DNA from 4 places in the Micromonospora sp. BQ11 genome. Region 2 is predicted to be linked to each of the others. Evidence: riboswitches for the same ligand, from Rfam matches in the RefSeq annotation. Region 2 holds a riboswitch; each other region holds the start of a gene.

Region 1 (7,226 bases), on a different contig from region 2:
GTCGGTCAACCAGCCGGTCGCCTCCTGGACGGCGGCTCGGGCGGTCAGACCCCGGTCCGGAACGTCGGTCGCCGGCGGCGCGTCCCGGCCGACCGTCGCCCAGGGCAGCGCCACGGTGAACGTGGCCCCCGTCCCCACGCGGCTCTCCACCCGTACGTCCCCGCCCTCCAGGCGGGCCAGTTCCCGGACCAGGGCCAGGCCGATGCCGGTGCCCTCGTGACTGCGGGAGCGGGCGCCCTGCACCCGGTGGAACCGCTCGAACAGGCGGGGCAGATCCTCCGGGGCGATGCCGATGCCGGTGTCGGCGACGATCAGCCGCACCTCCTCGTCATCGGCCTCCACGGCGACCCGGATCGCGCCGACGAACGTGTACTTCAGGGCGTTGGACAGCAGGTTCGTGACGATGCGTTCCCAGCCGACCGGATCGACGCCGACCGGGCGGGGCAGCGGCGGGCAGACCACCTCCAGCCGCAGACCGGCCCGCTCGATGGCGGCCCGGAAGACGCTGGCCAACTCGGCGGTGAGGCCCGCCAGGTCGATCTCGCGGGCGTCGCTGCGCGCCTGGCCGGCCTCCAGGCTGGAAAACGTGAGCAGGCTGTTGACCAACGTCAACAGCCGCGTGGCGTTGCGCCACGCCGTGTCCACCCGCTCCCGCTGGGTGGCCGGCAGCGGATGCTCCGGATCGTTGAGGGCGTCGGCCAGCGGACCGAGCATGAGGGTCAGCGGGGTACGGAACTCGTGGCTGACGTTGGTGAAGAAGCTCGTCTTCACGCGGTCCAGCTCGGCCAGCGCCTCGGCGCGCCGCCGCTCCTCCTCGTACGCGGACGCGTTGCGGACCGCGACCGCCACCTGCTGCGCGAGCAGGTGGAAGAAGGACCGGTACGCCTCGTCCAGTCCCCGGCTCGGGCTGACCCCGACGAGCAGCACCCCCAGCGGTTGGTCCGCCTCGGCGGACGGCAGGGGAAGAGCCAGCGCCGAAGCGACCGGGTCCTCCCACGGGCCGCCGGTCAGGGCGAGTCGGTCGCCGACACCGGTGACCTCGGTGACCGTGCCCGCCGCGCCTTCCCCCAGGCCCCAGTCCCGCCCGTCGCCAGCCGGCACGCTCTCCGGAAGCGCCGCGGCCACCAGGTCACCGCCGACGCACGCCGCCCGCCGGAGCAGGCTGCCGTCGCGCAGGTAGATCGCGGCGAACGGGACGTCCAGCGGGTACCCGCCGATGGCCCGGGCCAGCCGGTGGCAGGTGCCGGCCACGTCCACGGTGCGCCCGTCCCCGCCGACCGTCAGGTCCCGCAGCAGCCGCAGCCGGCGCTCGCCGACCACCTGCTCGGTCACCTCGCTGCACACGGTGAGCACCCCGACCGTACGGCCATCGTCGTCGCGGGCCGGCGCGTGCGAGACGCTGAAGTACGCCTCCTCGCGGTAGCCGGAGCGGTCGAGCAGCAGCTGGAGGGCCGGCACCCAGCTGGCCACCCCGGTCGCCATCGCGTCGTGGATGAGCGGGGCCAGCACGTCCCAACCCTCGGCCAGGGTGACCCGCACGTCGTCGCCGAGCGCGCCGGGGTGCTTGTCCCCGATCAGTGCCGAGTAGGCGTCGTTGTAGAGCTGGGTGAACTCCGGCCCCCACAGCAGCAGCATGGGGTAGCGGGACGACAGCACCATCCGCACGGCGGCGCGCAGGCTCTGCGGCCAGCCCTCGACCGCGCCGAGGGGCGTCAGGGACCAGTCGAGCCGGGCCATCAGCCGCCCGGTGTCCCCACCACCGACGAAGAGGTCACCCACCCGTTGCGTCACCCTCGACCGAGTCCCATCGCAGCCCCGTTCCGGGGCCGACCACCCCTTGCTGGCGTTAGCTGCCCCATCCTGGCACCTGCGGACGCTCGCGCATCCGTCGCCACCCCGGAGGTGATCTGTACCCCCGGGCATCCGCATCCACACCTGTGGCCCCGCCACAGGTGGCGGCCAAGGGGGGCGGGCGATCACAGGTACGGGTGGGGCGCAAGTTGGCGGCTCGTGCTCCCGTGCGTGGCGGTGAGGAAGTTCACGAGAAGTGGGCAATCGGCGCGAAGCGCTCCTAACGTCGAGCGGGTTCGCGACGCGAACTCCACGGTCGGTAACGCCTAATCCTGCCGCCGGCCGTCGGTACCCGTCACCAGGCATGGAGCGGGGGACCCACACGTTCCTCGGTGCACGTCACCTCGGGGTGAAGCCGCCTCGGCGGCCGGGCTCCTCGGCCCGAACCCGACAGCTGACCTCGCAGGCGTGGAGGACACATCGATGACATCTGACTACCAGCCCCGGCACCGTCGCACCGCCCGTCGTACCGCTCTCGGCACGCTCGCCGTCGGCGCCGTGACCGGCGCGGTGGCGATCTTCGGCCCGGCCGCACCGGCGCAGGCCGCGAGCGTCAACTGGGACGCGATCGCCGAGTGCGAGTCCAGCGGCAACTGGAGCATCAACACCGGCAACGGCTACTACGGCGGCCTCCAGTTCGCCCAGGGCACCTGGGAGGGCTACGGCGGCCTGAAGTACGCCAAGCGGGCCGACCTGGCCAGCCGCGGCGAGCAGATCGCGGTCGCCGAGCGGGTGCTCGACGGCCAGGGCATCGGCGCGTGGCCGACCTGCGGCAAGCGGGGCGGCTCCACCAAGGCGTACACGCCGAAGAAGGCCGAGCGGTCCTCGGAGTCGGGCACGACGAAGCGCGACTCCGGCACGACGAAGCGCGACTCGGGCAACGACCGCTCGACGCGGAACACCACACCGTCGAGCAGCGGCGAGAGCCACGTGGTCGAGCCGGGCGACACCCTCGCCAAGATCGCCACCTCGCACGACGTCGACGGCGGCTGGCGGGCGCTGTACGAGCGCAACGAGCGCGTCGTCGGCGACGACCCCGGGCTGATCTTCCCGGGTCAGCGGCTCAGCCTCTGACGCGTACCCTCCTCGACGACGCCCGGCCGGCACCACCGGCCGGGCGTCGTCGCATCGCCGTCCGCGACGGCTCGTATCCTTTCCGCGAACCTTCTCGTGGTCGTCGAGCATGAAAGGACACGGTGTGAGCAACCGGGCCGAGACGTTGGAGTTCCAGGCCGAGGCACGTCAGCTGCTCCAGCTGATGGTCCACTCGATCTACTCGAACAAGGACGTCTTCCTGCGCGAGCTGATCTCGAACGCCTCCGACGCCTTGGACAAGGTGCGGCTGGCGTCCCTGGTGGACAAGGACCTCGACGTCGACACCACCGACCTGCACATCGCCATCGAGGTGGACCGGGACGCGCGGACCCTCACCGTCCGGGACAACGGCATCGGGATGTCGCGGGACGAGGTGGTCCAGGTGATCGGCACGATCGCCAAGTCGGGCACCGCGGAGCTGCTGCGGACGCTGCGCGAGTCCTCCGACGCGGGTACGTCGCAGGAGCTGATCGGTCAGTTCGGAGTCGGGTTCTACGCGGCGTTCATGGTGGCCGACCGGGTCGAGCTGGTCACCCGGCGGGCGGGGGAGAGCGGCGGTACCCGCTGGGAGTCGACCGGCGAGGGCACCTACACCGTCGAGGGCATCGAGGACGCGCCGCAGGGCACCTCGGTCACCCTGCACCTGAAACCGGTCGACACCGAGGACAACCTGCACGACTACACCGCCGAGTGGACCCTGCGGGAGATCGTCAAGCGGTACTCCGACTTCATCGCCTGGCCGATCCGGATGAGCGTGGAGCGCCCCGGCGCCGACGGCGACGCCCCGACCGTCGAGGTGCAGACCCTCAACTCGATGAAGGCGCTCTGGGCCCGGCCCCGCGACGAGGTCGACGAGGCCGAGTACCACGAGTTCTACCGGCACGTCAGCCACGACTGGGCCGACCCCCTCGAGGTCGTGCACATGCGGGGCGAGGGCACCTTCGAGTACGAGGCGCTGCTCTTCCTGCCGTCCCACGCGCCGCTGGACCTGTTCTCCCCGCAGGGCCGCCGAGGGGTGCAGCTCTACGTCAAGCGCGTCTTCATCATGGACGACTGCGAAGCGCTGATGCCGAACTACCTGCGCTTCGTCAAGGGCGTGGTCGACGCGCACGACCTGTCGCTGAACATCTCCCGGGAGATCCTCCAGCAGGACCGGCAGATCCAGGTCGTCCGCCGTCGGCTGGTGAAGAAGGTGCTCGCCACCGTCCGCGACCTGAAGACGAAGCAGCCGGAGAAGTACCGGACCTTCTGGACCGAGTTCGGCCCCGCCGTCAAGGAGGGCCTGATCGACGACACGGAGAACCGGGACGTCCTCCTGGAGATCCTGTCGGTCGCCTCGACCCACGACCCGGCCGAGCCCACCGACCTCGCCGGGTACGTCGGCCGGATGAAGGACGGCCAGACGGACATCTACTACGCCACCGGCGAGTCCCGGACGACCATCGAGAACTCGCCGCACATGGAGGCGTTCCGGGCCAAGGGCTACGAGGTGCTGCTGCTCACCGACCCGGTCGACGAGGTGTGGGTCGAGCGGGTCGGCCAGTACGACGGGAAGACGCTGCGGTCGATCGCCAAGGGTCAGGTGGACCTCGACACCGAGGAGGAGAAGGCCGAGGCGGAGGCCGAGCGGGAGCGGCAGCGCACCGAGTACGCCGACCTGCTCACCTGGATGGGCGGGGTCCTCGCCGACGCGGTCAAGGAGGTCCGGCTGTCGTCGCGGCTGACCACCTCCCCGGCCTGCGTCGTCGGCGACGCCCACGACATCACCCCGACGCTGGAGAAGATGTACCGGGCGATGGGGCACGAGGTGCCGTCGGTCAAGCGGATCCTCGAACTCAACCCGGGGCACCCGCTCGTCACCGGCCTGCGCAAGGCCCGCGAGCAGGGCGGCACCGAGGAGTCGCTGAAGGAGACCGCGGAGCTGCTGTACGGCATCGCGCTGCTCGCCGAGGGCGGGGAACTGGCCGACCCGTCCCGGTTCACCCGGATCCTCGCCGACCGGCTCGCCCGTACCCTCTAGACCCGCGCAGGGGGAGGCCGCCGCCCGGCGACCTCCCCCTGCCCGCCGGTCCGATGCCTACCAGAGCACGCCCGGCGCGGGGATCTCGGTCCCGGCGGCGAAGAAGTCGTGCCACTTCACTCCGCTGCCCAGGAACGACGAGCCGGTGGACCGGGCCACGAACGCGTCGGCCGCCGGGCCGCGCGTGAACACCACCAGGTCGTCGCGGCCGTCGCCGGTGACGTCCCCGGCGCCCGGAACCTCGCCGCCGTACGCGAACGAGTCGTGCCATTTCACCGCCGTGCCGACGAACGACGAGCCGGTGGAGAGGGCGACGTACACGTCTCCGGTGCCACCCCGGGTGAAGGTGGCGATGTCGTCGCGGTTGTCGCCGTTGAAGTCGCCGACGGTCGGGATCTCCGAACCCACGGCGAAGAAGTCGTGCCACTTCACCGCCGTGCCGACGAACGACGTGCCGGTGGAGAGGGCGACGTACACGTCGGCGGTGCCGCTGCGGGTGAAGGTGGCGATGTCGTCGCGGTTGTCGCCGTTGAAGTCGCCGACCAGGGGGATCTCCCAGCCGACGGCGAAGAGGTCGTGCCACTTGACGGCGGTCCCCACGAAGGACGAGCCGGTGGAGCGGGCGACGTAGACGTCGGCGGCCGCACCGCGGGTGAACGTGGCGATGTCGTCGCGGTTGTCGCCGTTGAAGTCGCCGACCACGGGGATCTCCCAGCCGAAGGCGAAGGCGTCGTGCCACTTCACCGCCGTGCCGACGAAGGACGAGCCGGTGGAGAGGGCGACGTACACGTCGCCGGCGCCGCCCCGGGTGAAGGTGGCGATGTCGTCGCGGTTGTCACCGTTGAAGTCGCCGACGAGCGGAACCTCGTTGCCGAACGCGAAGGCGTCGTGCCACTTGACCGCCGTGCCCGCGAAGGACGAGCCGGTGGACAGCGCGACGTACACGTCCCCGCTGCCGCCCCGGGTGAAGGTGGCGACGTCCACGCGCCCGTCGCCGTTGAAGTCACCTTGGCCGCTGCCGAAACCGTCGTTGCCCGAGAACAGCATCCGGTTCGGCGTCTCCGGCCGGGCGTCGGTGATGACGCCGGTCGTCGCCTGGTTGACGATCGTGGCGGCCACCTGCGCGGGCGTGCTCGACGGGCTGCGCTGGAGGATCGTGGCGGCCGTGCCCGCCACGTGCGGGGACGCCATCGAGGTGCCGGAGAACACCGCCGTGGCCGTGTCGCTGGCGATGCCCGCGGACGTGATGCCCGCCCCGGGGGCGAACAGGTCCACGCAGCGGCCGAAGTTGGAGGTGCCGGAGCGGGCGTCGGCCGAGGTCGCGTTCGCCACCGTGACGGCGGCCGGTACGCGGGCCGGCGAGAAGCCGCAGGCGTCGGCGTTGTCGTTGCCGGCCGCCACGACGACGGGGATGCCGGCGGCGACCGCCCGGTTCACCGCCGCGTCCGCCGCGGTGTTGCCCCCGCCACCGAGGCTCGCGTTGATGACCGCCGGTCGTGCGCCGTTGGCGATCACCCAGTCGACGCCGGACACGAACCAGGACCACTGGCCGCTGTTGGCGCAGTTCAACACCCGGACGGCGTGCACCCGGACGGCCTTGGCCACCCCGTGGGCGGTGCCGCCGACCGTGCCGGCGACGTGGGTGCCGTGCCCGTGGCAGTCGTTGCCGTTCCGGCCGTCGCCGACGAAGTCCGCGTCCCGGCTGGCCCGTCCGGCGAAGTCGGTGTGCGTGGACCGGATGCCGCTGTCCAGGACGTACGCGTGCACACCGGCGCCGGTGGTCGGGTAGGTGTAGGCACCGTTGAGCGGCAGCCGTGGCTGGTCGGCGCGGTCGAGTCCCCACGAGGTCGGGTTCGGCTGGACGTCGGTGCCCCGCATGTGGCCGTCCTGCTCGACGTACGCCACCGCGGGGTCCCGGCTGAGTGCCTTCGCGTCCGTCGTGGACATCCGGGCGGTGAAGCCCTTCAGCGAGGCGAAGACGTGGGTGACGGTGGCCCGGTGGCGCGCCGCCAACCGGTTGCCGGCCAGGCGCGCGGACTCCCGACCGCCGTCCTTCAGCATGACGATGAAGCTGTCCGCGATCCCGTTCGCGCCGGCGGGCCGGAAGGCACCCGGTGCGCCGGAGGCGGCCGGCGTGGGCGCCGCGGCGGCCGGGCCGGCGGCCAGGACGCCGAGCGCGACGGCGAGACCGGCGGCGGCCAGCGCAATTCTTCCTCTGGACAATTCGCATTACCTCCCGTTGTGGTTCCCCGATGCCCGC
Region 2 (7,226 bases):
CTGCCCTCGGCCACCACCCCGTCGGTGGCGATCTTCTCGCCGGGGCGGACCACGAACCGGTCCCCCACCGCGAGCTGGTCGACCGGGATCCGGGTCTCGGTGTCGCCGCGCAGGACCGCCACGTCCTTGGCACCCAACTCCAGCAGGGCACGCAGGGCCGCCCCGGCGGTCCGCTTCGACCGCGCCTCGAACCAGCGGCCGGCGAGGATGAACACCGTCACCCCGGCCGCCGCCTCCAGGTAGATGTTGCCGGCGCCGTCACCCCGGGCAATGTCCAGGCTGAACGGGTGGGTCATCCCCGGCACGCCGGCCGTGCCGAGGAACAGCGCCCAGAGCGACCAGCCGAACGCCGCCAGGGTGCCCAGCGACACCAGCGTGTCCATCGTCGCCGCGCCGTGCCGCAGGTTGATCCAGGCGGCCCGGTGGAAGGGCAGCCCGCCGTAGACCACGACCGGGGCGGCCAGGGTCAGCGACAGCCACTGCCAGTACTCGAACTGCCAGGCCGGCACCATCGCCAGCACGATCACCGGCAGGGTCAGGGCCGCCGAGACCCACAGCCGCGTACGCAGGCCACGCAGCTCGTCGACCGGCTCGCCGGTCGACTCCGCACCGGCGGCGGCGGGCGGCGGCGGGAGAACGGCGGTGTAGCCGGTCTTCTCCACCGTGGCGATCAGGTCGGCCGGGGTGATCTCGTCGGCGTACCGGACGGTGGCCTTCTCGGTGGCGTAGTTGACCGTGGCGGTCACCCCGTCCATCCGGTTCAGCTTCTTCTCGATCCGGGCCGCGCAGGAGGCGCAGGTCATGCCGCCGATCGACAGCTCGACCAGGTTCGGGGCCACCGGTAGTGACCCGCGTGTCGTCGTCATCGCGCGCTCCCGTCAGTCGTGTCCGTGGCCGGGGGTGCCGTGGTCGGCGCCCGGGCTCGGAGTGGGCGGCGCCGGCACGGCCGGGGTGCTCGTGGCCGCCGGGGCGCTCGTCGCCGACGGGGTGCCCGCGGTGACGGTGAACTCGGCGGTGCGCACCCGACCCCCGTGCTGGAAGTCCAGGTAGAGCCGGTACGTGCCGGCCGACGGCACCTCGGCGAAGAAGGTCACCTCCGGGCCGGGCCGGGTCCGCCCGTCACCGGGCGTCCCGTCCGGGTGCACGTGCAGGTACGCCAGGTCACCCCGCCGCAACGCCACCAGGTGCCCGTACGCACCGAGGTAGGGCTCCAGGTCGGTGACCGGCGCGCCGTTCCGGCTCACCGCGAGGGTCAGCTCGGAGGTGCGGCCGGGCTGGAGCGCGCCGCTCAGGGTGACGGTGTAGCCGTCGACCGTGGTGCTGGTGGCCGGGGCGGGCAGTGGCCGCTCGACCAGCGCCCCGGGGACGGTCACGTCGGCGCCCAGGGTCAACGCCTCCCCGCCGGTCGGGGTGAAGTCGGCGAACGCCCGCCACACCCCCGGCCCGGCCAGGGGGGAGTCGACGCGCCAGGTGCCGTCGGGAGCCATCTCGGGGTGCACGTGGCGGAAGCCGGACAGGTCCCGGCGGGCCACGATCAGGTGCATGCGCTTGTCGTGCGCGACGTCGTACGCGGTCACCGGCCGCCCGTCGGGGCCGGTGACCCGGAAGGCGAACTCCCCGCTCGGGGCGCCCACCGGCTCGAAGGTGTAGCCGCGGTCGGAGACGAGCAACCCGCCCGGCAGGTGAGCGTCGTCCGCCGCACCGCCGCTGTCGCCGTGGCTGTCGTCGCCATGACCGCTGTCGCCGTCGTGGTCGGCTTCGGCGGCGGGGGCGACGGGGCCGGCGACCTGACCGACCCCGTACGCCGTGCCGAACACCGCCGCGAGACCGAGAGCGAAGCCGCTCAGCTTGATCGCCGTGTTCATCGTGCTACCTCGGTTTCTCCGGGTCGGATGGACCCGTCACGCACCGGCGAGGTCGTACCCGGCCTCGTCGACGGCGGCGCGCACGGTGTCGGTGTCCAACGGGGCTTCACTCGTGACGGTGACCTGGCCGGTGGCCAGTTCGACCTGGACGTCGGTGACGCCGGGGATGGCGCCCACCTCGCTGCTGACCGCGTTGACACAGTGCCCGCAGGTCATGCCCGTGACCTGGTACGTGCTGGTGACCATCGGAAGTCTCCTCTCGCCGCTGCCCATCATACCCCTCAGGGGTATCAACACCGAGAACGTACCATACCCCCGAGGGGTACGGTAGACTCGTCGCCATGACCACACCGACGCCCGCCCCGGTCCGGGGCTACACCGCGACGAAGGACCAGCTGCTCGCACGGCTGCGCCGGGTGGAGGGTCAGGTCCGCGGGATCGAGAAGATGGTGGACGAGGACCGCTACTGCATCGACGTCCTCACCCAGATCTCGGCGATCCAGGCCGCCCTCGACAAGGTCGCCCTCGGCCTGCTCGACGGGCACGCCCGGCACTGCATGCACGAGGGCGCAGCGGAGGGCCGGGCCGACGAGATGGCCACCGAGATGATGGCCGCCGTCGGCCGCCTCATGAAGCGCGGCTGACCCTCCCCGCTCCCCGCTCCCCGCTCGCAACTTCGCGGAAAGTGTGGCCATCCGACGCGGGATGGACGCACTTTCCCCGAAGCTGCACGGCCCCGAGGGCGGCGGCCGGCGAGGGCTGGTGCCGCCCGGCGGGCCGGTTCCGCTCAGAGCCGGTCGAGGATCTTGCGCATCGTGGCGATCTCCGCCTGCTGGGACGTGATGATCTGCTGCGCGAGGTCCTTGGCGCGCGCGTCGGCGCCCTCGGACAGCTCGGTCTGGGCCATCGTCACCGCCCCATCGTGGTGGGCGATCATCATGGTCAGGAACTGTCGGTCGAACTCGCGGCCGGATGCGGCCGCCAGCCCCGACATGTCAGCCTCGGACATCATCCCGGGCATGCCGTGGCCCATGTGCGGCATCTCGGCCCCGGGCGACGGCACCGGCCGACCCCACTCGGCCAGCCAGCCGCTCATGGTGGCGATCTCCGGCCCCTGCGCACCTTTGATCTGCCCGGCGAGCCGCTTGACCTCCGGGTCGCCGGCCCGGGCGGTGGCCAGGTCGGCCATCTCCACGGCCTGCCGGTGGTGCGGAATCATCATCTGGGCGAACATGACGTCCGCGTCGTCGACGGTCGCCGCGCTCGCGCCCGACGAGGGGGCGGCGGGCATGCCGTGGTTCCCGCCGGACGAGTGGTCAGCGCCGCCGCAGGCGGTCAGCACGACGGCGGCGGTGACGGTGACGCCGGCCAGGACGGCACGGCGCGCGATGGTACGAGGGTTCACGGTTGCACCTTTCGGGAGCCGCCAGGTCCACCGCCCGGCCGTCACGGTTGCCGTCGTCCGCACACGCCCACGCTAGCGTGCCGACCGGCCGACGGGGGCCGGTGTTAAGCGGGGGCCCTTCCTCTACCGCAGGCGTTAACGGGGGGCCCTTCCTTACGTGCGACGGCCGACACCGGGCCTTGCGACCGGTGTCGGGAGGTGGCGGTGGCTACCATTCGGCCGATGGCTCTCCGGCTCACGGAACTCTGAACCGACCGGCTCGCCGGCACGTACCCGTCTGAGGATTCGTTGGGAGACACGCAATGGGCGCCGACCACACCCGTCCCGCTCCGTCCACCCCACCCGGGGTGCGGCGGATCCTCGTCGCGACGGTGGTCCCCCTCTTCGTCGCCACCCTGGTCGCCGCCCTGGTGCTCTGGCCCCGCAACGCCCCCGAGACGGACCAGGGCACCGAGCCACCCCGCTACCACGGCACCGTGACGAGAGTCGTCAGCGAAGCCTGCCCGCCGCGACCCGACACCCCGGAGGGGTCGCCGGGCGCCGCGGACGGACCGTGCGGCCGGGTGACCGTGCGCGTCGACGAGGGGCCGGACGCCGGGCAGCAGGTCGAGACGCCGATCCCGGCCGGGCCGGGCGCACCGACCGTCGAGGCGGGCGACGAGATCATCCTGGTGGAGCTGATCGACCCGGCCGACCCGACGGCCAGCGCCTACAACATCGCGGAGCATCAGCGCGGCGCACCGTTGGTCTGGCTCGTGGCCCTCTTCGCCGCCGCCATCGTCGCGTTCGGGCGGTGGCGCGGGCTGGCCGCGCTCGCCGGCCTCGCGGCGAGCTTCGCCATCCTGCTCACCTTCGTGCTGCCCGGGATCAGCGCCGGGCAGTCGCCGCTGCTGGTCGCGGTCGTCGGCGCCGCGTTGATCATGTTCGTGGTGCTCTATCTGACCCACGGGGTGACCGCGCAGACGTCCGTGGCGGTGCTCGGGACACTCGGCAGCCTGGTGCTGACCGGCGTTCTCGGCACCCTCGCCACCGCGGCCGCCCACCTGACCGGGTACGGCAGCGAGGACGCCACGACGCTGTCGATGTACCAGGCCGACGTCGACCTGCACGGGCTGCTGCTGGCCGGCATCATCATCGGCTCGCTCGGCGTGCTCGACGACGTCACGGTCACCCAGGCCGCCACCGTCACCGAATTGGCGCACGCCAACCCCGGGCTGAGCCGGTTGCAGCTCTACCGGGCGGCGACCCGGGTCGGCCGCGCACACATCGCCTCCACGGTGAACACGATCGTGCTGGCGTACGCGGGCGCCTCCCTGCCCGTGCTGCTCCTGCTCACCGCCGACTCGCGGGCGGTGACCCAGATCCTCACCAGCGAGTTCCTGGCCCAGGAGATCGTCCGGAGCGCGGTCGCCACCCTGGGCCTGATCGCCGCGGTGCCGCTCACCACCGCGCTGGCGGCCGTGGTCACCACGGCCGGCCGACGGGGCGGTACGGCCACCGCCGGCGACGCACCCGCCGAACCGCCGATCCCCCGCGCGGCGGTACGGGCGGAGGCGCTGGAGGCGCTCAGCGCCCCCCGCGCGACGGACACCGCGCCCGCCACCCCCGGCAGGTGGCCCGACCGAGGAAGGAGCACGGACACCGCATGGTGAAACTGCGTAGCGTGATCACGCGGACCCACCCGCCTGATAGTCGCGTCACTGGTCATCGGCTTTGGCTTCGAAATAGCTCGTTTAGTCGGCTTCCGGACGTAGATCCCCAGGACGACTGTCGGGTAACCTCGCTGCCGGTCACCGCCGAAGGCGCGCAGCGGCGCCTGCGGTGCCGCCGCCCAATCGCCGCGAGGCGAACCGGGGACCCAGGTACCTGGGGTGAATCCGCGCACGCGGTAGGGGCCACTTCCGTCCCGAACCCGTCAGCTAACCCGGTCGGCGGTCGACGGAAGGGAACATTGTGACGGCACCCCTACGCCGCTGGTCGACACCTGTGGTGGCCGTGCTCGCCGCGCTGGCCGTGTTCGCCGGGCCCCTCCCGGCGTCCGCCGCACCGACACCCCCGAAGCCCTCGGGCCACGACGCCCAGCCGACGTTGCTCAACGACGTCATCGAGACGAAGAACCGTGAGTTCGTGAAGGCCCAGGCGGCCCTGAGGAAGTCGGAGAAGCGCCAGCTGGAGCTGCAGCAGGAGTTCAAGCGGGTCCAGCGCGAGCTGGACGCGCTCGCGCCGCAGGTCAACGAGATCGCCGCCCAGTCGTACCGGACCGGGCGGATCGGCGCCGTGTCCATGCTGCTGGGGGCCCAGACCCCCGACTCCTTCGTGCAGCGCGCGGGCGCCCTGGACGAGCTGAACATGGTCAACGCCAAGCAGCTCGCCGAGGTCAACGCGGTCAAGGCCCGGGTGGAACAGGCGAAGCTGGCGCTCGACACCGAAGTCCGGGCGCAGCAGCGCCTGACCAACGACCTCAACCGGGACCGGGTCGCGGCCGAGAAGGCCCTCGACCTGGTCGGCGGCAACGGCCTGACCGGCGGCCTGGTCAACGCCACCTCACCCGTCGCGAAGATCGCACCGGGCCGGACGGGGGACGGCGACTGGCGGCCCGAGTCGTGCAGCGAGAACGACCCCACCACCTCCGGCTGCGTCACTCCCCGGACGCTGCACATGTACAAGGAGGTCAAGCGGGCCGGCTTCACCCGGTTCGTCGGCTGCCACCGGTCGGGTGGGCCGTACGAGCATCCCAAGGGCCGCGCCTGCGACTGGTCGCTCCAGAACAGCGGCTTCAGCCCCTGGCACAACACCGACACCCGGAAGTACGGCAACAACCTGACCGCCTTCCTGGTCCGCAACGCCGACCGGCTCGGCATCTACTACGTGATCTGGAACCGGCAGATCTGGTTCCCGGCGACCGGCTGGAAGTCGTACAGCGGTCCCTCGAACCACACCGACCACGTCCACGTGTCGCTGCTCTGACGACCACCGGACAGCACGAGAGGGCCGCCCCCGGTCGGGGGCGCCCCTCTCGTCGTAGCGGTCAGGCGGCGGTCGCGGCGGCCGGCACGTCGACCGACGCGGCCGGTGGGCCGTCCGCCGACATTTCAGCCACCGTGCGGACCTCGCCGGCGGTGAGCCGGTACGACATGCCGACCACCGCGCAGCGGCCGGCGTCGACCTCGGCGGCGAGCGCGTCGGAGCTGGCCAGCATCGCCTCGACGGTCTGCGCGATGTGGATGTCGATGATCCCGTCGAGGTCGGACACGCCCACGGCCTCCGCCCGCCGGAGGCTCGGCACGACGCCGTCCACCACGGCACGCAGGTGCCCGGCGGGTGGGGTGCCGGTCGACACCGCCGTACGCGCCGCCTGCACCGCACCGCAGGAGTCGTGCCCCAGCACCACCACCAGCGGCGTACGCAGGACGGCCACCGCGTACTCGACGCTGCCCAGCACCTCGGCTCCGAGGGTGTGCCCGGCGGTGCGTACCACGAAGAGGTCGCCGAGGCCCCGGTCGAAGATGATCTCGGCGGCGAGCCGCGAGTCGGAGCAGCCGACGACCACCGCGAACGGGTGCTGCCCGTCGGCGACCGCCGCGCGGTGACCGGCGTCCTGGTTCGGATGGCGGGGCGCGCCGGTCACGAAGCGCCGGTTGCCGGCCTTCAGTTCCGCGAGCGCCTGCCGCGGGGTTGTCGGGATCGGCTGGTCGCCGGGCGGTTCGACGCGACTCATTCGCTCACCTCGTACTCACGAGACGGACCTGGTCGGACCCCGGCCGTCGGTGGACACGGGCCGCCTCCACCGTCACACGCACGCCAAGGCGCGTCAAGGTATGCGTGATATGCACTTCATGTGTTTGACAACGGGCGTTCGTGGTCCTTCCAACCAGGGGTGGGACCCGAAACCCGAACGCCAGGTCATACGATGGCGACATGGCGACGACAGGGGAGCCCGGGAGCACCCGGAACTG
Region 3 (7,226 bases), on a different contig from region 2:
CGCCGAACGCGACCGGGTCCATCGCCAGCCGCCACCGCCCGTCGAGCTGCCGCAGGCCCGCCTCGACCACGGGATGGTCGGGCGCGAGGAGCCCGGCCAGGCCGGAGACCCGCAGGTAGCGACGGGCGGCCTCGTCCCGGCTGGCGAACCAGGCCACGGGCCGCGCCGCCAGGTCACCGGCCTTCGCCAGCTCCCCGGGCGACCAGACCGCCTTGATGCCCAGCCCGACGACCGCGTCCACCGGCAGTCCGGCCGTACGCGCGGCCAGCGCCAGGCCGACCACGCCGCCGAGCGAGTGCCCCAGCACCACGAGCCGGTCGGTCGGGGCGAGACTCCCGGCGAGCCGGTCGGCCAGCCCGGCGAACGAGTACGCCGGCAGCGGCGGTGACCAGCCGTGCCCGGCGAGGTCCGGCGCCAGCCAGCGCCCCGCCCACCGGCGCTCCAGCAGCGGCGCCGACGGCAGCCACACCTCCCCCGTCGCGCCCATGCCGTGCAGCAGCAGCAGGACGGGGCGCCCGTCCCGGTCACCCGAGTCATCGACCATGCGCGCAGTCTGCCACCGGCCGGACCCGCCGGGCGAGAGCCGCGACGCGGGTACGACAACGGGCGCCGACCCCTCCTGCGGAGGTCGACGCCCGTCGCGGAGCGTGTCGGTCAGGCGGAGTAGCCGCGGGTGGCGGCCCAGTTCGCCAGGTCGATGGTGGTCATCCAGTACGCGGGGACGGCCGGATCGGCGGAGTCGGCGATCCGCACCAGACGCCCGTCGTCGGAGTAGCCCACCACCGCGATGTAGTGGCCGCCGGGGAACGAGTGCCAGCCGCCCTCGGTGTCCGTGGCGGTGCCCGCCACGTTGACCACGACGCCACGGCCGTCGGTGACGGCGGCGACCACGTCGGCCTGGAGCCGGTCCATCTGCGCCGGGGTGGCCGCGCCGCCCGGGATCATCCGGCTGCGGTACGGGTCGCCCTTGACCACGGCGTTGAGGACGCGGGTGGTGTCCTCGACCGAGTCGGTGCCGAACTGGTCGGTGCCGAGCGGGCCGGCGAGCTGGTCCTGGCTGCGGGCGATGCCGGCGGCGCTCAGGGCGTTCCGGACCGCGGCCGGACCGCAGTTGAAGAAGGTGGTCTGCGCCTGGTAGTCGTACTCCAGGATCTTGCGCTTCGGCGCCTTGGGCGGCTCCGGCCTGCGGGTCAGGTCCGGGTCCGCGGCGGCGGTGCTGGTGGCGGCGCGCGGCGACGCGGGGGCGGCGCCGGACGGGGTGGCGCTGGACGGGGCCGCGGCGGCGCGGGCCTCGCCGCGCGACGCGACGGTGGTGTCGCCGCGCAGCTCCGCCACGCCGGCCGGGGTCCGTGCGGCGGCCGGGGCGTCGTCGCCGCCGGTGATCAGGGGACCGCCGGAGGCGAGGACGAGCGCGGCGGCCGACGCGGCGGCCACCTGGTACGGGCGCTCGGCGGCCAGTCGACGGAGCTGTCGCTTGAGGTGGTGCTTCACATGTTCCTCCACGGTCTCGGGGGGCGAGCGGCACACCGGGTCCCCGCCGCGCGGGACAGCGACGGGCCCTCCGCGCGGACGACGTCGGCGCGGTGGTGGACCACTACTGGGGAGAGCGCCCGGACTACCGGGCAGCGCGGTGGGTCAGCTCGCGGCCACCGGCCGAGCGAGCACGGGTACCGCGGCGCCGTGGAGACGGCGGAACAACCAGGGGGTGGGTGCGTGCTGCACGAGTGCAACTCCTTCCGGTGCCGCCTACCGGGTTAGCTGACGGATTCGGGCGGGAAGTACGCCCTACCGCGGGCCGTGGGCCTGCGGATTCACCCCAACGTGCACTGGGTCCCCGGTTCGTGATCATCACGATTGAGCGGGTCGGCGCGGCGTCGCTCCTTGCGATCGGGTACCGCACCGGACGAGGCGACACTACTGGCCGGCCATCGGCCTGCCAACCCGCTCCCACCTGCGTAAACCTGGCCCGCGGCAGCAATTTTGCAGGCAGTTAACCACTGACGGTATTCAATGGGACGGCGATCGCAGAAACGCCCTCGGGGAGGACATCGGGACACACCTGGATGATGGTGCCCGAACCATCGGGAGCAATCGACCACGGTGCGGCGGGTGCCCCTTTCCGCAATCATGTGACCGGGCTCACGGAATTAACGGAGCAGTACCGCCCGAAAGCGGGGCGGACAGGCCGGTACTCAGCCCACCCGGGCCGGCCGCCACCGGGCGGCAGCCACCCGGCGTGGGACCGCCGCCGCCTCCCGGGCGGTCGGAACCCGACCCGGACGCAGCCGGGCCGCCGCCGCGTACGCCTCGGCGGCGAGGGCCCGCGCCGCCTCCGCGGCCACCTCGGCGTTGCGCCACGCGGCCTGTTCCCGCTCGGCGGCGGCCCGGTACGCGGCGAGCTTCCCGTCCCGTACCGCCCGGGCCAGCACCACCTCCTGCTCCACCGGGTGCCGACGCGGGTTCCAGCCGTGCCGGCGGCCGAAGACGTCACTGAGCTGGCGGGCGGACAGGTCACCGCGCCAGTGGGCGGCCATCGCGGTCTGGTGCAGCCAGCGCTCCCGGGTCGCGTACTCGGTCGGGGTGCGGGGCGTACGGGGGCTGGGCAACGCCCTGGTGCCGACGAACCGGCGGGCGGCGGTCTCCGCCTCGTCGTACGCCGCCCAGGTGCGGTCCACCTCCTCCTGCGCGGTCAGCCACGCCTGGCGGCGCCGTCGGGCGGTCTGCGCGGCCCCCGCCGCGGCCACCGCCACCTCGTCCGCGTACCGGCGCAGGTCCGCCAGGTCCTCGACGGGCGGTGCGGGCGGGTCGTCGGTGGGCCGTTCGCGCTCGGGACGGGCGACGAGCACGGTGAGCACGGTCAGGGCGAGAACGAGCAGCACCGACCAGATGACGGTGGCGCGGGGCACGTCGAGGAGGAACTCGTTCAGGACGATGGCCATGGCCGGCAACCTCACTCGGGAAGCGAAAGCGACGTCGGGTGCGCCGTGCGGGCTCACCCGGGTGCGGGGACGCCGGGGGCTCGGGACGCGCGGTGGGGAGCTTCGGGAAGGCGGTGCGGGCGTACGCCCGGACGGGTCAGGCCACCGGCGGGGCGCGGGACCCGAGGGCGGCCGGGACCCGGCCGACGGGCGCTCGCAGGACGGTGTCCGGCACGACCCGGTCGGCGGACGCGGCTGCCTCGGCGGCGACCGGCGATGCCGCCGGCCGGAGCCACGACGCGCCGTCGCCCGGCGCCCCGGCGAGCGCCGTGATGGTGGTCGAGGCGGCGCGCGCGTCCGGCGCGACGTCGACCGTCGGGCCGGGCAGCGCGCCCGAGGCGGCGGGGGCGACGGCCGAGGCGGCCATGACAGGTGCCGTCGCGAGGGCGGGCGCGGCGACGCCCAGGGTGAGGCCGCCGGTCAGGGCGAGGCCGGCCACCAGCCGAGACGCCCAGCGCGTCACCCACCACAACGGACAGGTGAGCGCGACCGGAAGCACGACGTCACGCTACCCCCGACCCCGTCGGTCCGCACTGCCGGCGGGCGTGTCGACGCCCATCCTTCACCCGCGATCCACCAGGGTGGACACCGCTAGAGGCGGTCGCCGTGATGCGCGTACACCCGGGGCGTCTCCTCGTCCCCGGCCCGGGCCGACGGGACGGACCGCGCCGGCGTCGGCGCCGCCGACGGACCCGGCACGGCACCGTCCTCCCGGTCCCCCGCGGGCGCGGGCGCCGCGCGGCGGCGCGGCCCGAGCAGGCGCGTCATCGGCGTCTCCACGAAGCGGTGCAGCAGCCCGGCGAGGACCAGGTTGACCAGTCCGAAGCCCACCACCACCGCCGGGCCCCACCACCCGGTCAGGCCGACACCATGGTGACCGGTGAGGCGCAGCACGGTGACCATGACGAAGACGTGCACCAGGTAGAAGGCGAACGACACCTCACCGAGCCACACCATGGGCCGGCTGCGCCACGGCGTCCGCCGACCGCGGACGTCCGCGTCCGCGGCGGCGGTGATGACCAGGATGTACGCGACCGACAGCAGTCCCGCCCACAGCTCGGCGCGGATCCACTCCCCCGCGACGAACCAGGTGGCCACGAAGACGACGGTGGCCACGCCCAGCCCCGGCCCCCGCCACCGGCCGCGTCGCATCAGCTCGGCGGCGGCCACGCCCATCCAGAACTCCAGCGACCGCACCGGCGGGAAGACCTGCGTGAACCACCAGCGGCTCTCCTCCGGCACCAGCTGCTGCGCCGGCCAGAGCGCGACGATCAGCAGCGGTACGGCGACGACCACCGCCCACAGCACACCCGGACGCGTCCGTTGGATCAGCGGCAGGGCGAACGGCAGGCACGCGTAGAAGAACAGCTCGCAGGAGAGCGACCAGCTCACGTTGTTGACGCTGTAGAAGATGCCCGGCGTGGGATCCCACGCCTGGACGAGCAGGAGGTTCTCCACCACGGCGCGGGGGTTCACCGGGTCGGCCATCGCGTACCCGACCAGGAGCACCACCGCGAACATCACCAGGTGGTTCGGGTAGATCTTGGCCAGCCGGCGACGCAGGAACGTCCGCTTCGCCTCGCCCGGTCGGGCCGACCACACCAGCACGAATCCACTGAGGATGAAGAAGAACTGCACACCCGACAGGCCCAGGGTGAACAGCCGGTCGACGACCGCCTTGTAGGCCGGCTCCGCCACGATCCCCATCGTGCCGGCGTGGAAACCGAACACGAGCATCGCGGCGATCCACCGCAACCCGGTCAGCGACGGCAGGCGACCCGCCCCGCCGGAGGCGCGGGTGCCGCCGGACGCGACCTGGTCGGCGACGGGTGCCGCCGTCACGCGGACCGGCCCACGGTCGTCGGGAACACCAGCACGGCGGCAACTCCTTCACGCTTCGCGTCACCGGCCGTGCCCGCGGGTCGGGGCTCGTGGCCGGAGGCCGACCGCGACCTTACCCGGCGGGCCGTTATCGTACGGGTGTTCGACGGTGGGGTACGATCGGGGCGTGGCGGACGTCGCGTACCAGCCCTCGATGCTGGATCTCGCCGAGGAGGGCCCCGCCCTGGGGCCGCTCACCGGTCACGTCACCCGGCACCAGCTCGGCCGAGGCGCCTGGGTCGACCACCTGCCCGGCTGGGTCCGCGGCTCCGACCACGTCCTCGACGTCCTCCTGGGCGACGTGCCATGGCGTGCCGAGCGCCGCCGGATGTACGACTCGGACGTCGACGTCCCCCGACTGCTCTGCTGGTACGGCGCCGGCCGGTCGCTGCCCCACCCCGTCTTGACCACGGCCCGCGACACGCTCACCCGGCACTACGCCGAGGAGTTGGGCGAGCCCTTCGTCACCGCCGGCATGTGCCTCTACCGCACCGGCCGCGACAGCGTCGCCTGGCACGGCGACACCCAGGGCCGCTCGGCGCACACGGACACGATGGTCGCCATCGTCTCCTTCGGCTCTCCCCGCCCACTCCTGCTGCGCCCGCGCGGCGGCGGCGCCCCGAGCCTGCGGTTCCCCCTCGGGCACGGCGACCTCGTCGTGATGGGCGGGTCCTGCCAGCGCACCTGGGAACACGCCATCCCGAAGACCGCCCGCCCGGTCGGCCCCCGGGTCAGCGTCCAGTTCCGCCCCGCCGGCGTGGCCTGACCCGCCCCGCGCCCTCACGCCCGCGCCTCCGCGCCCTGCGCCGCCCACGCCCACGCCCCACGACTTCATTGAAGTCGGGGCATCTCTGCCACCGGGACACCCCGACTTCACGGAAGGCGAGTGGATCAACCCCGGCGGGCGCTGCGCAACCCCGCGCGGCACAACCCCGCGCCGCCCCGACCGGCAGAGCGGCGCGGGTCAGAGGAGGCCGGCCAGTTTGTAGAGGACGAGCGAGCCGGCGACGGCCACGTTGAGGCTGTGGCCGGCCCCGACCATGGGGATCTCCACGGCCGCGTCCAGGCTGTCGAGCGCCTCCGGCGGGATGCCGCCCTGCTCGTGCCCGAGGACGACCACGGTCCGCCCCCGGGCGGCGGGCAGGTCACCGAGCCGGATCGCCTCGTCGGCCAGTTCGACGCCGAGGATGCGACTGCCGGCGGCCCGTTCGACGGCCAGCCAGCGCAGCGGTGAGCCGACCCGGTGCACGCAGCCCGGCCGGCGCAGCGTGTTGCCCCGGGCCACGGCCTCGTCGACCCAGCGGAACGGCGGCACCGCGAGGCAGGCGCCGACGGCATCGCAGGTGCGCAGGAGCGTACCGAGGTTCGCGCCGTGCATCGGCCAGAGCGGGGCCGCCACCAGGTGGCCCCAGCAGCGGTGCGGGCGGGTACGGCGGGCGGCCCGCAGCTCACGGGACGGTCGGACCCGGATGGCCGCGGTCATGCCGCGACGGCGACTCCGCCGCGGAAGGAGAAGACGAGGAACATGCGAGGTGTGCTTCGCGGCGCACACGAGCCATCGACGATGACAGAGCCCGCCCATTGTAGGCCGGCGGGACCCGCGGACGGCAGCACGCCGGCGGGCCCTGTCGGGCAGCGGGTCAGGGACGCTCGACCTGGTGGCCGATCACCGTCGGGCCGAGCATGACGGCGAAGCCGGAACCGTCGCGGCGCGGGTCCGCCGCCGGCAGCTCCACCGGATCGCCGTTCGCGGTGGCACCGACCGGGCGCGGACCGACCCACGCCGCGACCACGTCGGTCTCACCCTTGAGGAACCGCTGGGCGCGTACGCCGCCGGTCGCCCGGCCCTTCGCCGGGTACGCCACGAAGGGCGTCACCTTGACGGTGGCGCCGGTGGAGGTGACCACCATCGGGTCGCCGTGCGTGGGGTCGTCGGTGCGGACAGCGCCGAAGAACACCACCCGTGCGCCGGCCGGCACGGTGACGCCGGCCATGCCACCGCCCTTGAGGCCCTGCGGGCGTACCAGCGTGGCCGGGAACCGCAGCAGGGACGCCTCGGAGGTGACGAAGGTCAGCGACTCGGCGCCGTCGGTCAGCCAGGTCGCTCCGACCACCTCGTCGCCCTCGCGCAGGCCGATCACCTCGAACTCGTCGGACCGCACCGGCCAGTCCGGCGCGCACACCTTGACCACGCCCAGCCGGGTGCCCAGCGCCAGGCCCGGGGACCCGTCGGCCGACGACCCGAGCGGCGCCAGGCCGACCACCGTCTCCCCCGGCTCCAGCGGCACCAGCTCCGCGGCGGACATCCCGCCCCGCAGCGACACCGTGCCGGCCTGCTCGGGCAGCACCGGCAGGGGCAGGACGTCG
Region 4 (7,226 bases), on a different contig from region 2:
TCACCGGCACGGTTGGCGTGGTGTCATGACGGGTAGCCGGTGTTACCGCCGGGTATCCCCGGTGTTCGATTTCGCTCGGCCTGGGGGGAGGTGACGATGCCGGAGATCCGCGAGGTACGCCTTCCGGACGGCGTCCGCCTGCACGTCGAGGTGACCGGACCGGCGGACGCCGAGGTCACCGCCGTCCTGCTGCACGGCTGGACGCTGGACGGGCGGGCGTGGCACCGGCAGCTCGCGCGGCTGCGGGAGCAGTTCGCCGGTGCGGTGCGGGTGGTCACGTACGACGCGCGTGGCCACGGCCGGTCCAGCTGCATGGCACTGCCCACGGCGACGGTGGCCCAGCTCGGGGACGACCTGGCCGCGGTGCTCGACGCGGTGGCCGCCGACGGGCCGGTGGTGCTGGTGGGGCACTCGATGGGCGGCATGACGATCATGGAGTACGCCCACCGCCACCCCGAACACTTCGCCACCCGTACGGCCGGGCTGGTCTTCGTGTCCACGACCGCCGAGGGCCACACGCACACCGTCTACGGCCTGTCGCCCCGGATCGCGCGGTTGATCCGGCTGGCCGAGACCACCGGCGCCGGGGTCCTGGCCCGGTGCGGCGCGTGGCGTCCGCCCCGGCCGCTGCTGCGGGCGCTGCGCCCGAGCATCCGGTGGATGCTCTTCGGCGACCGCTGCGACCCGACCGACATCCGTCTGGTCACCTCCGCGGTGGCCCGCGCGTCGCTCCGCTCGATCGGCGGATTCCGGGCCTCGATCGGGACCCAGCACCGGCTGGAGACCCTGGCCCGGCTGGCCCACCTGCCGGCGGCGGCGCTGGTGGGCGACCGGGACCGGCTGACCCCGCCGCCGTGCGCCGAGTCGATCGCCGCCGCGCTGCCGGCGACCGAGCTGACGGTCTGCCCGGGCGCCGGGCACATGCTGATGATGGAGCGCCCCGACGAGGTGAACGAGGCGGTGACGGGCGTGCTGCGCCGGGTGCTGGACCGGCCGGCGGCGAACCGGGCCGCGTCCGGCTCCCCGGCGGTGGCCGCGGCGGCGGCCATGACCGCGGCGGGCACGGGGTCCGACGCCCCGCCGACCGGGGACCCGGCGTCGGCGGGGACCGCCGGGCAGTAGCGACCGGCACGTCCGCGCACCTCAGGCACGGCTCGTTGCGGCGGGGCCGTACCCTCGTGCGGTTGGTGTGGCGCGCGGCGGTGGTCGTGGCGGGCCGCCGCACACCGGCGTCAGGAGGAGCGAGCGTTGACCGACCAGACCGCGCTGGAGCAGGAGATCGCCGCCGAGCAGCGGCACCTCGACCGCGTGTACGCGCGGCTGGCGGAGCTACGTCGGTCGGCGGTCCGCGCCGAGCGGGAGGGGTACCGCCTGGCCCGGGTGGGGAACTTCGGCGCCCTGGTGGAGCGGGACGCGATGGTGTTCCACGCCGCACAGCGGCGGCACGTGCTGGACGCCGAGTACGAGGGTCTGGTCTTCGGCCGGCTCGACCTGCGTGACCGTCAGGTGCTGCACGTCGGGCGGCTGGGCATCCGGGACGAGGATGCGGCGACGCTGGTGGTCGACTGGCGGGCTCCGGCCGCCGCCGCCTTCTACCAGGCCACTCCGGCCGAGCCGCTGGGCGTGGTCCGGCGGCGCATGATCCAGTCGTCCGGCGAGCGGGTCACCCGCATCGAGGACGATTTGCTCGACCCGGAGGCCGCGCCGGCCGAGATGACGGTGGTCGGCGACGGTGCGCTGCTGGCGACCCTGTCGAAGGCGACCGGGCGCGGCATGCGCGACATCGTCGCGACGATCCAGCGGGAGCAGGACGAGGCGATCCGCTCCCCCGGCTCCGGTGTGACGATCGTCTCCGGCGGCCCCGGCACCGGCAAGACCGCGGTGGCCCTGCACCGCGCCGCGTACCTGCTCTACTCCGAGCGCAGCCGGTACGCCGGCGGCGGCATCCTGGTGGTCGGTCCGTCGACGGTCTTCGTGGAGTACATCGCCTCGGTGCTGCCGTCGCTGGGCGAGGACACCGCCACCCTGCACTCGCTCGGCACGCTGTTTCCGGGGATGCGGGCCACCCGCACCGACCCGCCGGAGGTGGCGGCGGTGAAGGGCTCGCTGCGGATGCGGCGGGTCCTGGAGCGGGCGGCCCGGGACGCGGTGCCGGACGGCCCGGCCGAGTTGCGGCTGCTGTACCGGGGTGAACTGCTCCGGCTGGACCGGCGGGAGCTGGACGGGATCCGGGAGCGGGTGCTGCACCGGGGTGCCCGTCGCAACGAGGTGCGCCGGGCCGGCTTCGACGGCGTGTTCGCGGCGCTGTGGGCGCAGGCCCGCCGGTTGGCCATCGGCCGGCTGCCCGAGCAGCGCGCCTTCGAGGGCGAGATCGCCGAGCGGCCCGAGTTCCGGGAGTTCCTGAAGGCGTGGTGGCCGCGCCTGCACCCTCGCCACGTGCTCGGCTGGCTGGCCCACCCGGACCGGCTGCGCCGGTACGCCGGTGGGATCCTCTCCGGTCGGGAGATCCGGTTGCTGGGCGACGCGTACCGGTCGCTGGGCACCGAGGGTCTGACGATCGCGGACATCGCCCTGCTGGACGAGCTGGACGAGCTGCTCGGCAAGCCGATGAAGCCGGCCCGCGCGAAGCGGGACCCGTTCCAGCTCGCCGGCGGGGTGCGCGAGCTGAGCACCTTCGCCGACCGGCAGCGGGCCGCCCGCGAGGCGGCCCGGCAACGGCCGGAGGACTACCGCGAGTACGCGCACGTCGTGGTCGACGAGTCGCAGGACGTGTCGCCGATGCAGTGGCGGATGATCGGCCGCCGGGGGCGGCTGGCGTCGTGGACGGTGGTCGGTGACCCGGCGCAGACCGCCTGGACCGGGGACCCGCAGGAGCTGGCCCGGGCGCGGGACCAGGCGCTGGGCCGGCGGCGCCGGCACCAGTTCACCCTCACCACCAACTACCGGAACTCGGCGGAGATCTTCGCGGTCGCGGCGGCGGAGATCCGCCGGCTCTACCCCGACCTGCCGCTGCCGACCGCGGTGCGGTCGACCGGGGTGGAACCGGTGCAGCTGGTGGTGCCGGCCTCGGAGCTGGAGACCACCGTCGTCGAGGCGGCCACCGCCCTGCTCGCGGAGGTGGAGGGCACCGTCGGTGTGATCACGCCGGTGCCGCGCCGCGACCAGGTCGCGGGCTGGCTGGGCGGCCTGGGAGTCCCGCGGCTTCAGGTGGTGACCAGCCTGGAGGCCAAGGGCATGGAGTACGACGGGGTCGTGCTGGTCGCGCCGGGCGAGATCCGGGCCGATCCGGGCTCGGGTGTACGGACCCTCTACGTCGCCCTGTCGCGGGCCACCCAGCGGCTGACCACCGTCGAACCGACGGGCTGACCCCGGACGTCCACCAGACCGACTTCAGTTGCACACATTGCGATGTGAGCATAGATTTGACGTGGGTCCGGACTGCGACGGAGGTTTCCGCGTGGGCGCAGGGCACGACCACCACCACGGTTCGGTCGCTAACGCCGCACACCGCCACCGAGGGCGGCTCTGGGCCGCTTTCGCGCTGCTCTTCGCGCTGATGGCGGTCGAGGCCGTGACGGCCCTCCGTACCGGCTCGCTGGCCCTGCTCAGCGACGCCGGGCACATGTTCACCGACGTGCTCGGCATCGGCATGGCCCTGGCCGCGATCACCGCCACCCGGCGGAGCACCTCCGACCCGCAGCGCACCTTCGGGCTGTACCGGCTGGAGGTGCTGGCCGCCCTGGCCAACGCCGTGCTGCTCTCCGGCGTGGCGGTCTACGTGGTGGTCGAGGCGGTACGCCGGTTCGGTGACCCTCCGGAGGTCTCCACCGGCCCGATGCTGGTGGTGGCCGTGCTCGGCCTGCTGGCGAACCTCGTCGCCTTCGGCCTGCTGCGCCCCGGCGCCAAGGAGAACATCAACCTCCAGGGGGCGTACCTGGAGGTCCTCGGCGACCTGCTGGGCTCGCTCGGGGTGATCGGGGCGGCCCTGCTGATCTCCGTCACCGACTGGTGGTGGGCCGATCCCCTGGTCGCGGTCGCGATCGGTGTGTTCATCCTGCCCCGCACGTGGCGGCTGGGGCGGTCCGCGCTGCGGATCCTGGTCCAGGCGGCCCCGGAGCACCTCCAGGTGACCGCCGTGCACGACCGACTGGCCGCCGTGCCCGGCGTCGCGGAGGTGCACGACCTCCACGTCTGGACTCTCACCTCGGGCATGGACGTGGCCTCGGCGCACCTCACCATGGCCCCGGACGCCGAGGTCGGCGCCGTGCTGACGGCGGCCCGGACGGCGCTGCGGGAGGACTTCCGCATCGACCACGCCACGTTGCAGATCGAGCCCGGCGCGACTCCCGGGACCTGCGGGACAGTCGAGTGGTGTTGAGCATCTCCTTAAATCAGAGTGTGTAAAGTGTGCTTATGCCGGTTTTGTCGGTAAGGGCGTGTGCACCATGCGTCACCACCGCTGCACGCGTCCCACCAGCACCGGTAGGCTCTGATCCGGCCTCCGCCAGGCGGCACCCACCGGTGCCGGCGGTGGCCGCCGCCTAATCGCCTGCCACGGCGAACCGGGGAACCATGTTCCTGGGGTGCATCCGCGTCAGCGGTAGGGATCTTCCGTCCCGAACCCGTCAGCTAACCCGGTCGGCGGCTGACGGAAGGACATCTGCATGCCCACACCCGTACGACGACGCGCCGCCCGGACGGCGGCCCTGATCGCCGCGACGCTCGCCGTCGCCCTCGGCGGCACACCGGTCCCCGCCGGCGCCGCCGCTGTCCCGACCACCGCTCTCGCCGCCCCCGGGCAGGACGAGGAGGGCGGCACCCCCGCTCTGCGAGCTCAGCTCGAAGCGGCCAGCAAGGGTTACCTCGACGCCAAACGGGCCCTGGACACCTCGGTCAAGCGGCAACAGCAGCTCGCCGTCGAGGTGAAGAGGACCGAGACCGAGTTGGCCGAGCGGAGCCGGCAGGTCGGGGAGATCGCCGGTCTCGCCTACCGCACCGGTCGCCTCGGCTCCGCTTCCGCCCTGCTGAACAGCAGCTCACCGGAGGGCTTCATGGACCGCGCCGCCGCGCTGGACCAGGTCGCCGCCAACGAGGACCGGGCGCTGCGCCAGCTCCAGGAGGCCCGCGACAAGGCCGCCCAGGCCAAGTTGGCCGTGGAGGTCGAGATCCGCGAGCAGACCAAGCAGACGACGGTGATGGCCAAGCGCAAGCAGCAGGCGGAGAAGGCCCTCACGGTGGCGAACGAGCGGGCGTCCGACCCACCGAGCAGCAGTGGCAGCGGCAGCGGCAGCCGCACCGCCAGCACGAGGGCAAAGCCGGCGCCGCGCAACTCCGACGGCTCCTGGCCGTCCGAGTCGTGCAGCGTGAACGACCCGACCCCGGCGAACGGCTGCATCACGCCACGCACCCTGCACGCGCTCAACCAGGCCAAGGCGGCCGGCTTCACCCGGTACGTCTCCTGTTACCGGCCCGGCGGGTCGGGTGAGCACCCGAAGGGCCGCGCCTGTGACTTCGCCGCGCAGAAAAGCGGCTTCGGCGGTGACGCCACCGGCGGGGACCGGACGTACGGCAACAACCTGGCGGCGTTCTTCGTCGACAACTCCGACCGGCTCGCCGTGCTCTACGTGATCTGGTACCGCCAGATCTGGCTGCCCAGCAGCGGGTGGAAGTCGTACAGCGGCGCCAACGGCGACCCGTCCAGCGACCACACCAACCACGTGCACCTGTCGGTCTACTGACCGGCACCCTCGGCCCCCGGTGGACGCCTCACGGCGGCTCACCGGGGGCCGTCGCGTACGTCGGCCGACGTACGCAGGGTGTCGTCGCCGGGCCCACGACGGGCCACCGCGGGACCGGCAGCATCTCCTGACATGACCCGACTCGCACCGCCGGCCCGCAAGGCCCTGCTCACGCTGCACGTGGTCAGCTCGGTCGGCTGGCTCGGCGCCGACCTGGTGCTGCTCACCCTCGGCGTCGCCGTGCTGCGCGGCGCCGACCCGGACACCGTCTACCCGGTCGCCGCGCTGGTCGCCACGCTGCTCTTCGCGCCGCTCGGCGTGCTCGTGTGGGTGATCGGTGTAACCAGCGCGCTGCTCACACCGTGGGGACTGCTGCGACACCGCTGGGTGGCGGTGAAGCTGGTGCTCACCACCGTCCTCGCCACGCTGGTGCTGCTGCTCCTCACGCCGAGACTGCGGCACGCCGGCGCGGTCGGTGCCGCCCTGCCGCACGCCGAACGGATCGACCTGGTCGTCGCCCCGGCGGTGTCCAGCACGCTGATGCTGGTGGCGACGGTGCTCTCGACGTACAAACCATGGGGTCGCCTGCGGCGCGCGGACCGCACCGGTGGGCGGCGGCCGGGGGCCGCGGCGCCGGCCGGCCGCTGACGACGGTCGTGGGCACCCGACGGGCCGGTCAGGTCGACGACGGGCCCGGGTCGAGGGCGGCGCCCAGCCGGCTGGCCAGGGCCAGGTGCGCGGCGCGCGCCTGCGCGAAGGCGTAGCCGAACAACGGCGCCGGAGCGGTGAGGACGATCTCCACGTCGATCCGCAGCACGCCGTCCGGCTCGGCCCGCAGCCGCGTGTGGTTGCGTACCGTCGTCGCGGGCCGCTGCCGGGCCACCGTGACCACCTCGTCCGGGTCGGCGACCAGGAGGTCGGCGCGGTAGGTGAGCGGGAGACGCAGGGGCCCGACGGCGAGCCGGTCGGTGATCGCGTAGCTGGCCAGGGCACCCGGCCGGGTCCGGACCTTGCGGACCCGGACGATCAGCGGATGCAGGTCGGCCTGTCGTCGCGGGTCGGCCAGCAGCGCCACGGCCTCGGCCGGCGTGCAGCGGGCCTGGACGGTGTAGGTGAAGGAATCACGCCTCGGCACGCCGTCTCCCACCGTCGTCTCGTCGCCCGATCCTCGCCCACGACGGCAGCGCTGGCAACGCTCCGCCCGCCACCCGCCGGACCACCGACGTTCGCCGGCCGTTCTGGCTACGGTCAGCTCGTGGGGAATCACGGAAGGCATCCAGGCTGCGGAGGGCGGGACCGATGAGCGGGTACGAGCGATGAGCGGGCACGAGCGATGAGCGGGCACGTGATGGTCTTCGCGCCGACACCCCGGCTGACGGTGACCGTCGACCAGCCCAGCGACAACCCGGAGCTGCACCTGCACCCCGGCGGGCAGGGCGTGTGGCAGGCCCGCATGATCATCTCACTCGGCGTGGACGTGGTCCTCTG

The links. Region 2 has a riboswitch for cyclic di-AMP ahead of ACTMSW_RS16720 (coiled-coil domain-containing protein). Riboswitches for the same ligand answer to the same signal wherever they lie in the genome.
Region 1: linked by a shared signal. The riboswitch ahead of ACTMSW_RS29950 (transglycosylase family protein) and the one ahead of ACTMSW_RS16720 (coiled-coil domain-containing protein) in region 2 are both predicted to bind cyclic di-AMP.
Region 3: linked by a shared signal. The riboswitch ahead of ACTMSW_RS27500 (C39 family peptidase) and the one ahead of ACTMSW_RS16720 (coiled-coil domain-containing protein) in region 2 are both predicted to bind cyclic di-AMP.
Region 4: linked by a shared signal. The riboswitch ahead of ACTMSW_RS06225 (coiled-coil domain-containing protein) and the one ahead of ACTMSW_RS16720 (coiled-coil domain-containing protein) in region 2 are both predicted to bind cyclic di-AMP.

What each region holds. Positions count from the first base shown of each region.
Region 1 is NZ_JBQHDB010000020.1:85,907-93,132, reverse strand. Features, by position in the region: gene ACTMSW_RS29955 (ATP-binding protein) at 1-1,779, opposite strand, end outside; cyclic di-AMP (ydaO/yuaA leader) riboswitch at 2,105-2,275, shown strand; gene ACTMSW_RS29950 (transglycosylase family protein) at 2,275-2,925, shown strand; gene htpG (molecular chaperone HtpG) at 3,050-4,966, shown strand; gene ACTMSW_RS29940 (S8 family serine peptidase) at 5,024-7,189, opposite strand.
Region 2 is NZ_JBQHDB010000007.1:81,324-88,549, forward strand. Features, by position in the region: gene ACTMSW_RS16690 (heavy metal translocating P-type ATPase) at 1-866, opposite strand, end outside; gene ACTMSW_RS16695 (hypothetical protein) at 879-1,865, opposite strand; gene ACTMSW_RS16700 (heavy-metal-associated domain-containing protein) at 1,902-2,111, opposite strand; gene ACTMSW_RS16705 (metal-sensitive transcriptional regulator) at 2,207-2,509, shown strand; gene ACTMSW_RS16710 (DUF305 domain-containing protein) at 2,653-3,270, opposite strand; gene ACTMSW_RS16715 (YibE/F family protein) at 3,573-4,922, shown strand; cyclic di-AMP (ydaO/yuaA leader) riboswitch at 5,089-5,219, shown strand; gene ACTMSW_RS16720 (coiled-coil domain-containing protein) at 5,224-6,237, shown strand; gene ACTMSW_RS16725 (carbonic anhydrase) at 6,299-6,988, opposite strand; gene ACTMSW_RS16730 (helix-turn-helix transcriptional regulator) at 7,189-7,226, shown strand, end outside.
Region 3 is NZ_JBQHDB010000017.1:10,541-17,766, reverse strand. Features, by position in the region: gene ACTMSW_RS27505 (alpha/beta fold hydrolase) at 1-544, opposite strand, end outside; gene ACTMSW_RS27500 (C39 family peptidase) at 655-1,503, opposite strand; cyclic di-AMP (ydaO/yuaA leader) riboswitch at 1,729-1,871, opposite strand; gene ACTMSW_RS27495 (hypothetical protein) at 2,193-2,939, opposite strand; gene ACTMSW_RS27490 (hypothetical protein) at 3,076-3,477, opposite strand; gene ACTMSW_RS27485 (acyltransferase family protein) at 3,570-4,820, opposite strand; gene ACTMSW_RS27480 (alpha-ketoglutarate-dependent dioxygenase AlkB) at 5,014-5,625, shown strand; gene ACTMSW_RS27475 (TrmH family RNA methyltransferase) at 5,824-6,342, opposite strand; gene ACTMSW_RS27470 (DNA gyrase/topoisomerase IV subunit A) at 6,500-7,226, opposite strand, start outside.
Region 4 is NZ_JBQHDB010000002.1:477,377-484,602, forward strand. Features, by position in the region: gene ACTMSW_RS06210 (alpha/beta fold hydrolase) at 97-1,122, shown strand; gene ACTMSW_RS06215 (HelD family protein) at 1,249-3,366, shown strand; gene ACTMSW_RS06220 (cation diffusion facilitator family transporter) at 3,458-4,378, shown strand; cyclic di-AMP (ydaO/yuaA leader) riboswitch at 4,529-4,660, shown strand; gene ACTMSW_RS06225 (coiled-coil domain-containing protein) at 4,665-5,738, shown strand; gene ACTMSW_RS06230 (DUF2269 domain-containing protein) at 5,871-6,386, shown strand; gene ACTMSW_RS06235 (SRPBCC family protein) at 6,415-6,873, opposite strand; gene ACTMSW_RS06240 (1-phosphofructokinase family hexose kinase) at 7,072-7,226, shown strand, end outside.